3 regions of the Alteromonas sp. AWJ4_199 genome follow, and region 3 is predicted to be linked to each of the others. Evidence: predicted binding sites of a transcription regulator. Region 3 holds the regulator's gene; each other region holds the start of a gene.
What was found. Region 3 encodes sigma-54, which starts transcription at its own class of promoters, with help from an activator protein. Its sites were predicted from a motif close to GTTGGCACGNNNNTNGNNT; they were not measured.

Region 1 (3,283 bases), on a different contig from region 3:
TGTCGTTTCTTGGCTCGGTCCCGCGGATAAAAGGTTCAAACAGCGTGTGTACTGATTCCGGCGCTATGCGTTTTCCTCTGTTGGCGACGTCCAGTACAAGATTATCACTTTCAGTATAAAGGCTAATATTTATCGGCCGTCCAACTGCTCCATGTGCTACAGCATTGGACACTAGGTTATCAAGTATTCTTCTAAATAATTCCTCGTCTACATTTATTGAAGATGAGGAGATATTCACGTCTACCTCTCTATCTTGAATGGCAAGTGCGTAATCCTCTAAACAGGCTTCAACTAATTTATTTGCATTACTTTCAACAATTTTAGGCTGCGCTTGTTGTAGTAGCAGATTGTAGTCGAGTAGTTTCTCAACCAGAGTATTAAGACGCTGGGTACTTGCAGTAAGTAATGTCAGTACCTCTCGTTGAGCGTTATTTAATTCGCCTACCACGTTTTCTGATAACAAACTGCACCCTTCTTTAATGCTTGCTAGGGGTGTTTTTAGTTCGTGTGCGGCATGCCTTAATAGTGCGGTTCTGATGTGTTCTAACTGCTGTAGGCGATCATAAAGCCAATGTAAATCCTTCTCGACATCAATAAGCTCTCTCGGTGCCTGCTTAGACAACGGAGGAAGCTCACCATCGCTGCGCGCCATAATCCGGATAATCTTTTTGAGGTTATTAACGGGGTTTACAATCAGCTGGCTTCCCAGCAAGATAAGAAGAAATGACACACTAACCAGCATTGCAGTAGACCATGCTTGTTTTGCCTGCATGGCATTGAGGTCGTCCTGTTGGACCTTTACCCGCTCTGTAATAGCCGATTCTACATCGTCCCGTAACTGTTCAACACTATCTCCCACCGAAGCTAAATACGCATTGAGCAGAAGTTGATCTTCAATGGCGCGATATTCAGCGAGTTGATTGAGTTGCTCGGATAGGCGAGAACAAGTTGCAGGCACGGTAAGCGTTTGGCATAAGTTATCTGCCGCAACAGCAAACTGGTCTATTGCATTGTCAGAAAGTTGAGCAACCCTATCATTACGTAAAACGGCAAACTGCCTAATGCTGCGCTCCACATCAACTACAGCATTGTCTAGGCGCTGCATGTCACTTACAACATCAACCACAAAGCGCGTTTCGAGGGTGGTCATTTGACCTACTTTGGCTAAGTCACTTTGACTCTGCCAAAGAAGCGCAATAAGAGGAATAAGGGCCAGTACAAAACTACCTAGCGTCAACTGCCTTAGTGAACCAAGTTGTACCAAGCGTTCACCAAACGAAACCTTGTTTATCAGAACCTTACCCTCTTAAATATATTATTTTATCTACTCACTTGTGGTGAGATTTTCATTTCCTGGCGTCAGCTTGCTTTTTGCCATCTCTGTTTCAGAAAGCTTGCCGTCTTCGTTGTCGTCAATAAGTCCAAAGTTACGCAGTAGCCCTGTATGTCTAACTGCTTCTTTAAGTGAAATTAGACCATCTTTATCTACGTCTAATTTATGTATAAGCGAACGCGCTGGTGTAGCATGCGCATCGGCTACTGAAATAGCCTGTACGGCTGCAACAGCACAAAGTGCTAAGAAAACTTTTTCGAGACGTTTCATCATGAATCCTCCGCTAAACGCTTTTTAAATTCCTTCTCAATTCGACAATCGCTAATCTCCGTTGGTTACCAGCAATCAGTCATATGGATGTTACCATTAGTCTTCAATTAACCACTATATTTAATGAACTCAAACTGGTTATGCGATTTTCAGACCAAGATAAAAATCAACAATAAAAACAGAAGGTTAAAAGCATACACATTAGATTCTAGTCTGTAATCAAAAGCCAGGTGTTGCAATAAAGAAACACTGAGCGTGAACATATGTCGGCATCAATCCGACATCTTATTGCTAGCTTCAATAGAATTGCTCAGCCTTGTATTGGCAAGGGGAAGCGATGAGCTCATTGATAGGAATAGGTTTGCTGAACATGAACCCCTGAACATTGTCACAACCGTGCTCAATCAGATAGCGCCATTGTTCAAGATTTTCTATCCCTTCCGCACAAACAGAAAGTGATAGGCGTTTTGCTAAGTCAATGATAGCACCTGTCACCAGTCGACTGCGCTCTGAAGATTGGATTTCCGTTACAAACTGTCTGTCGACTTTAAGGGTATCAATATTAATTTGAGTAAGATAACTCAAAGAGGAATAGCCCGTACCAAAGTCATCAAGCGCAATCGCACATCCCATATTGCTTATGCGTCTGAAAAACTTATTGGAGAGCGAAAAGTTTTCAAGGTACGCACTTTCGGTAACTTCAAATTCGATATTCTCTGGGTTTACGTCATAAAGCATAAAGGTATTGTAGATATGATCAAACAGTTGATTACTTCTCAAATCATGGCCGGATAAATTAATAGAAGCCCTGAAAGCGCCTGTAGCCCAGCGTTTAAGATCGGGCATATCCATACACACACGATTGATGACCCATCGTGTTATGCCAGTAATCTTTCCGCCTTGTTCCGCGATTGGGATAAACTCATTAGGCATTACAAGGCCAAACTCAGGGTGCTGCCAACGAATCAATGCTTCAGCGCCAATTACATCGCCGTTGTTGTTTACTTTAACTTGGTAATAAACGACAAACTCATCGTTCGTTATGCCTTGTTCTATACCATTAGCTAGGTGCAGTTTACGCTTGTGAGATTCCACCATATCTGGCGTGAATAGCGTGTAGCTCCCCCTTCCCTTTGCTTTTGAACGATACATGGCAAGATCAGCGTTGCTCATAAGTTCGCTTAAATCATAACCGGCATCTGAAGCTGTAGCCACACCTACACTCAAGCCCACAGTAAGCGAAAGTCCTCTGAGCTCAAAGGGCTCGTCGAAGGATGTGATTAATCGCGTAGCTAAACTCTTTGCTTGATCTGCTGTCGCATCTCTATCTGGGAGTACTAGAAACTCATCGCCCCCTAAACGAGCAAACAAGTCACCGTCTCTGAGTAAGCATTGCACCCTATCTGCAACTTCTATCAAAATAAGGTCGCCGGTCTCATGTCCTAGTGAATCATTTATTCCTTTAAAGCCATCAAGGTCGAAAAACAGCAGTAATAAATCTTCGTCGTTTCTCTTTGCTCTGGCTAATTCCAGCCTAAGATTATCAAGAACAAACTGCCTATTAGGTAACCCTGTCAAACTATCAAAATTTGCAAGCCGAGACATTGTCTCTTGCTGATCGACCAAGGTTTGCCTTTGTTCAAAATTCACCAGTAATTCAACTTCAATAGCATCTAGTAG
Region 2 (3,283 bases), on a different contig from region 3:
TGAAAGAACTTTTCTTTAACGAACAATGACAGATTATTAGCAATAACAGACTTGTTACTAGCCACGATATTGGTGTGCGGAATGGGGTACTTCGCTGGAATTGGCTTAAATAATGCCGTCACTGCAAACCAGTCAGCTAGACCACCGATGAGCGCCGCCTCACTAGCCATCTTAATAAGCCCCAACCACCATGCTCCTTGCAAGTTTGGATAAAACTTAGGAAGTAAAACTGTTAAAACAAATACACTTGCGGCAAAGATCAAACAGGCCAATGCAAGCCTTTTAGCCTTATTCAATTGCGTGTACTTGTCCTGCATAAACTACTCCGTTTAAATTACTCGTTTACCATCTTGGTCTATAAGTGGTGTTCCGTCTTCTTTAGCAAAAGGGCCTTGTGGCCATACAGGCAAAATATCCAGTACAGCTTCACTTGGACGGCATAACTTCACTGTTTCTTTCGCGTTATCAGAATAGGAATTACCTTCAACTATCCCAAGAGGTAAAGAAACTGCTTTTTCGTGTTCATCTTTGGGAATGCAAACAATAGGCCTATTCACTAAGATGGGATGTTCCAGCATCAATTCAAAGATGATTTCGTTACTCACTGTTTCATCAAGTAACCCTAATTCAGCAGCAGGCGACTTTGTTGTGCGAAGCGCTTGTCGAGGGTTAAGGTTAGCTGCATTCAATAAATAAGTTAGTTGTTCACGTTCCCACCCAACACGTAAATACTCAATAACCTGCACCTCATACCCAGCGGCCTTGATCACCGCCAGTACATTCCTAGACGTGCCGCACTCTGGGTTGTGATAAATCTTTATCATCGCCACCTAACCTCACTAAAAAGTAAAAACCATATATACCAACATACTATTAAAATTCGAGGACAGACACTCGCAAAGGCTAATACCTTGCCTGTACTCGTTGGACACACACTCAAATAGCTACCTGTACTTCTTAGACACACACTTAAAATACCTGTACTCGTTGGACACACACTCAAATAGCTACCTGTACTTCTTAGACACACACTTAAAAAACGGCTTGTGGCCAAATACAATTCGAGGACGGACAATCACATAGGCTAAAACCCACCCTGTCCTCACTGGACACACACTCAAATTCCTACCTGTACTTCTTGGACATACACTCAAATTCCTACCTGTACTTCTTGGACACACACTCAAAAAAGCAGCTTGTAACCAAAAAGATGTATTCACATTGAGTGTCTGTCCATTCCTCTAAATAATTTCTTCAAGCGAGTGTCTGTCCCCTTCTGAGCTTAGGGCCATGTGGTGGAGAATGGTCAAATTCGCCATCCGGTGGCAGATGAAACTATAAAATTAGTTATTACACCATTGAGCCAGTTTCCCCCTTTAGCATATTTAACTAACCTTCTGATTTGAAATGCTTTTTAAGAGTGGCATGATACGTGATTTGTATTTTATAAATACACAAAAAAATTTGTGTTTGATATCAAAACCGTTAAAGCGTGTTATTAAGTAGTTATGAAACAATCAAGGATATAAGAATATGAAAAAGTCTATTATTGCTAGTGCAGCTATGTTGCTTTCAGCCTCTTTGCTTACTGGCTGCGTTATTCATGTTGGCGACGCTAGCGCATTAGAAGGCAGCGATTTCAGTTCTATTCTAGGCAATATTGACATAGCTGAAGGGAAACACGCTGGCGATATTTCTTCTGTTAATGGCAATGTGGAAATTAGCGATCATGGTGGCGCGGATGAAGTCAGCATCGTTAACGGCAATCTTGAAATGGGTAGCCATGTGTCTGTCCGAAATATCGACATTGTAAATGGCGATGTAAGTGCAGCTTCACACCTCAGTGTGCTTAAGAGTGTAGAGACCGTAAATGGAAATGTTACGCTTCCTACACAAAGCATGATTGGCGCTAGCGTTGAAACTGTAAACGGTGATATCACCGCTGTTGATACAACCATTGAGAAACACATCAAAACATTAAATGGTGATATTACGTTAACTGGCTCTTCTCACGTTTTAGGCGATATCGTATATAAGGAAAGTGAAAGCTCTTGGGGCAAGAAATCAGACAACAAACCTACCCTATCGATTAGTGCCTCTGTTACTGTAGATGGCAACATCATTTTACATCGACCTGTAAATTTAGATATTGAGAGCGATGAACTAAAGCAAAAAGTCGTTGTAAGCTACGGCGGTGCAAAGTAACGTAGCCGCTTTAACAACAAAGCTTAATGTTTCGGAAATACATGACTGAACAAGAAAAAATGCTCGCTGGCGATTTATATTACCCGTCAGACAAAACTTTAACGGCGTTGCGTAAGCAATGCCATATTCAATTAGACGAGCTTAATGCAACTTGTCAAAGTGACCACAAAAAGCGTACTAGATTGCTAAAACAATTGTTTGGCAGCACAGGAAAAAGACTATACATCGAGTCTTCGTTTAAATGCGATTACGGCGAAAATATCCACGTTGGCGAAAACTTTTATGCCAATTTTAATTGTGTCATTTTGGATGCGGCAAAGGTGACGATTGGTGACAACTGTATGATTGCGCCTCAAGTAGGGCTTTATACAGCCACCCACCCTATAGATCCCGCGCAAAGAGCAACAGGTATAGAGTTCGCCAAGCCTATTACTCTCGGCAATAACTGCTGGATTGGTGGGATGGCGGTAATAAACCCTGGCGTGACATTGGGTGATAATGTGGTTGTGGCTTCTGGCGCGGTGGTAACCAAATCTTTTGGAGATAACCTAGTCATAGGCGGTAACCCAGCCAAAGTAATCAAAGAGATTGAACCCGTCGCTCAAAATGTTTAACGATTTAGCCGATGCCTTTAAGAATGAAAGCTTTATAAATTAAGCTTATGTAGACGGCATTTTTTTGAACAAAGCTTTTCTGAAAAAGGCCTTTTTCAACGAACTCACCATTCCTTCTAATCACTGAGTCAATTTTATTTGCTGAAATAAGAAGTGTTAAAAGGCCGCGGATGTAACCAATAAAGCGGCCTTAAATTGATGTCGAATACAACGAAACAAGACAAGGTTAGTAAACTTACGCTAGCCTTATTCACCGTATTATATACACCCTAACAAAATGCTAGCTTTGTTAAGCCTTAATCCCAGCTGGGCGCAAAATCGGGGTTAACAATACGTTCGCCATTATCCAGGTCGTCAATAAGAATAAGCTCTTCTTCACTAAGTTTAACACCACCATAAGCTAAATTTTCCGCTAGGTGTAATTCACTGGTTGATGAAGGAATCGCGTAAATGTGACGTTTTTC
Region 3 (3,283 bases):
TGAACCGCACACTCGGTGCGGTCCAGACTTACGATGGCTTGTATATCCATGCTTAATTAACTACTAATGTTTTTTCAGTTTTTCCTTATGCTTGATTACCTGCCGGTCGAGTTTATCAACCATGCTGTCAATCGCCGCATACATGTCGGTATTTTCTGAGGATGCGAATACTTCAGCGCCACTTAAATGAACAGTCGCTTCAGCTTTTTGATTTAATTTTTCAACGTTCAGGATGACATGCACATTAGAAATGTGATCAAAGTGACGTTCAAGTTTGCTGAACTTCGTATCGACATAATTACGCAAAGAGTCGGTGATTTCGACATGATGACCAGTAAGGTTGATTTGCATATTTCGTCTTCCTTATATTATTAAGCCCGGTTAGATAAGGCTTTTGCGTTGGTTCGACGGCGGGATCGATAACGATTCCCGGTATTTTGCTATTGTTCGCCGAGCGACTTTTATGCCTTGCTCGGCCAACAATGAAGCAATCTTGCTATCACTTAGCGGCTTGCTAGGATTTTCCGCAGCCACTAACTTCTTGATCAAAGCACGAATCGCTGTAGATGAACACTCACCACCTGACTCGGTTGCTACGTGGCTTGAGAAGAAATACTTCAATTCAAAGATGCCACGGGGCGTATGCATATACTTCTGTGTTGTCACACGCGAAATAGTCGATTCGTGCATATCTACCATTTCTGCGACATCATTTAGCACCATTGGTTTCATCATTTCCGGGCCGTGCTCAAAAAAGCCCATTTGCTGCTGCACAATGCAATTTGCAACCTTCATCAAGGTATCGTTGCGAGATTCAAGGCTCTTTATGAACCACTTAGCCTCTTGCATGTGTGAGCGGATGAATTGTGAATCGCTGCTGTTCTTGGCACGGCGACTCATTGCTGCGTACGTTTGATTTACGCTTAATTTAGGCAGACTGTCGGGGTTCAGCTCAACCACCCAACGGCCATTTTTCTTGGTTACTGAGACATCAGGAATAACGTATTCAGGCTCTTTAGTAACTAAAGCACTACCTGGGCGAGGATTCAAGGTTTGGAGTAAACGCATTGCTTCGCGCAGCTGATCTTCTTTCAATCGGCTCTTACGCATTAGCGTGCGGTAGTCTTTACTGCTCAGTAAGTCTGAATATTCCTCAATAAGCTGCTTCGCTTCAGCAAGCCACGGTGTGTCTTCTGAAAACTGGCGCAATTGCACCATAAGACACTCTTGAGGTGTACGAGAACCTGAACCAATGGGGTCGAACATTTGAATGCGCTTAAGCACACATTCTATTTCGTCCATTTCGATAGGCTCTTCTAAGTCATCGTCATTAACAGCATCTAAGATATCGTCAAGGGTAACGGTTAGATAACCGGATTCGTCGATTGAGTCGATGATAGCCGTAGCAATAGCGCGGTCAGTGTCTGAAAAGTGAGTGAGGCGCATTTGCCAAAGCAAATGCTCTTGGATGTCTTCGGTAGTTTCACCTTGGAAGATTTGTTCGTCATCATTAGACGGGCCAGGCGCAGGCGCAGAAGAGGCGGAGTAGTACTCGTCCCAGGTGCTGTCGATAGGCAGCTCATCGGGAAGGTCGTTCTTCTCCAGTGCATCTCCTGCCTCTAGCGTGTCGCTTGATGCAGAAGCTGTCGCTTCAGCAGCACTATCGTCACTATCGACATTGTTCTTTTCTACTTGTGGCTCGTCGTTACCTTCTTCCACTTCTAACAGTGGATTAGAGTCGAGTGCCTCTTGAATCTCTTGCTGAAGATCAAGCGTAGAAAGCTGCAGCAGCTTGATGGCCTGCTGCAACTGAGGTGTCATGGTAAGTTGTTGGCTAAATTTTAGCTGTAAAGATGGTTTCATCTACGTCTTATTTAAATGCTCTAAATTGAATATACCAGAGCGAAACTGAAAAATGACAATTCGGTTACATTAACTATAGCCTGAATTGTTCGCCTAGGTATACATCCCTTACTTTTTGATTACTTAAAACCTGTTCCGCGGTTCCTTGCGCAATAAGCTCACCATGACTCACAATGTACGCCTTTTCGCAAACATCCAATGTTTCGCGTACGTTATGGTCCGTGATAAGGATACCAATACCCCTATCGCGAAGATGCTGTATTATCTTCTTTATATCATTAACTGATATTGGATCAACACCAGCAAATGGTTCGTCTAACAAAATAAATTGTGGTTTCGCTGCCAAAGCGCGAGCAATCTCTACGCGACGACGTTCTCCCCCTGACAAACTCATGCCCGTACTATTACGTATATGGTTGATATTAAATTCATCAAGTAGTGCATCAGCTTCTTCTTCTTGCTGTTGTGAATTTAAATCTTTACGGGTTTGCAAAATGGCCATGATATTTTCATATACCGTAAGCTTTCTAAATATTGATGCCTCTTGCGGGAGGTAGCCTATACCGCGGCGTGCGCGCTCATGCATTGGCTGGTGAGTAAGCTCATTATCATCAATTTCGATTTTGCCTTTGTCTAAGTTGACTAAGCCTACAATCATGTAAAAAGTGGTGGTCTTACCAGCGCCGTTAGGGCCGAGAAGACCGACAATTTGACCGGTAGACACTGAAAGGCTTACATCGCGAACAACCTGTCGCGATTTATACGATTTAGCAAGGTTTTTAGCGCTCAAAGTTGCCATTGCTATTCATTGTCCTCGTTGTCTTTCTTAGACGATGTTTTACGAATGGTGTCAGGAGTAAATACTGTGGTTACACGACCTTCACCATCTTCACCGGCACCACCCGTTGCAAGCAATTGTTCAGTAATCATATCGAACGTAATCTTATCACCTTGCACTTTACTGGTATCTTGCTGTAGCTCAGCATTACCCGCCAGAGAAATAGTGCGATTAATTACTTCATAGCGAATTTCATTGGCTTTCGCTGATACCGGTGTACCGTCTTCTAGTGATTGAGAATAGCTAGCAGGGTTGCCACGGGCGATAAATATTTCACGGCCGCTGCCATCTGTAGCTATTACTTCTACTTCATCAGCTTCGATTAGGAGTGAACCTTGGGTAATAAGTACATCTTCCTTGTACAGCGCGGTTTTGTTTTTACCATCAATAAACTGGGTGTTTGACCCTATCTTAATGGGTTGTGAAAAATCTTCTTCACTGGCTATTACCGCACCGCTAGCGATGGCAAGTAGAAGGCTAGTTGCTAGGGGAATAAGTCGTTTGTACATGATCTAAAAGCTCGTATTCTTGTGTGCGTAAATTCGCGTTAAACCCATTGCTTAAAATAAGATATTGCGTACC

Region 1: ACXAER_RS19455 (EF-hand domain-containing protein) is a predicted target of sigma-54. The motif match lies at 1,744-1,762, and genes of this name have one in related genera.
Region 2: ACXAER_RS15440 (DUF4097 family beta strand repeat-containing protein) is a predicted target of sigma-54. The motif match lies at 1,420-1,438, and genes of this name have one in related genera.

The regions. Positions count from the first base shown of each region.
Region 1 is NZ_JBSWUR010000005.1:43,297-46,579, reverse strand. Features, by position in the region: gene ACXAER_RS19460 (sensor histidine kinase) at 1-1,264, opposite strand, end outside; gene ACXAER_RS19455 (EF-hand domain-containing protein) at 1,325-1,606, opposite strand; gene ACXAER_RS19450 (putative bifunctional diguanylate cyclase/phosphodiesterase) at 1,901-3,283, opposite strand, start outside.
Region 2 is NZ_JBSWUR010000002.1:109,343-112,625, reverse strand. Features, by position in the region: gene ACXAER_RS15450 (DUF445 domain-containing protein) at 1-317, opposite strand, end outside; gene ACXAER_RS15445 (arsenate reductase family protein) at 330-824, opposite strand; gene ACXAER_RS15440 (DUF4097 family beta strand repeat-containing protein) at 1,534-2,205, shown strand; gene ACXAER_RS15435 (sugar O-acetyltransferase) at 2,247-2,819, shown strand; gene dkgB (2,5-didehydrogluconate reductase DkgB) at 3,116-3,283, opposite strand, start outside.
Region 3 is NZ_JBSWUR010000001.1:1,493,485-1,496,767, reverse strand. Features, by position in the region: gene ptsN (PTS IIA-like nitrogen regulatory protein PtsN) at 1-50, opposite strand, end outside; gene hpf (ribosome hibernation promoting factor) at 64-351, opposite strand; gene ACXAER_RS06515 (RNA polymerase factor sigma-54) at 382-1,863, opposite strand; gene lptB (LPS export ABC transporter ATP-binding protein) at 1,937-2,662, opposite strand; gene lptA (lipopolysaccharide transport periplasmic protein LptA) at 2,665-3,210, opposite strand; gene lptC (LPS export ABC transporter periplasmic protein LptC) at 3,179-3,283, opposite strand, start outside.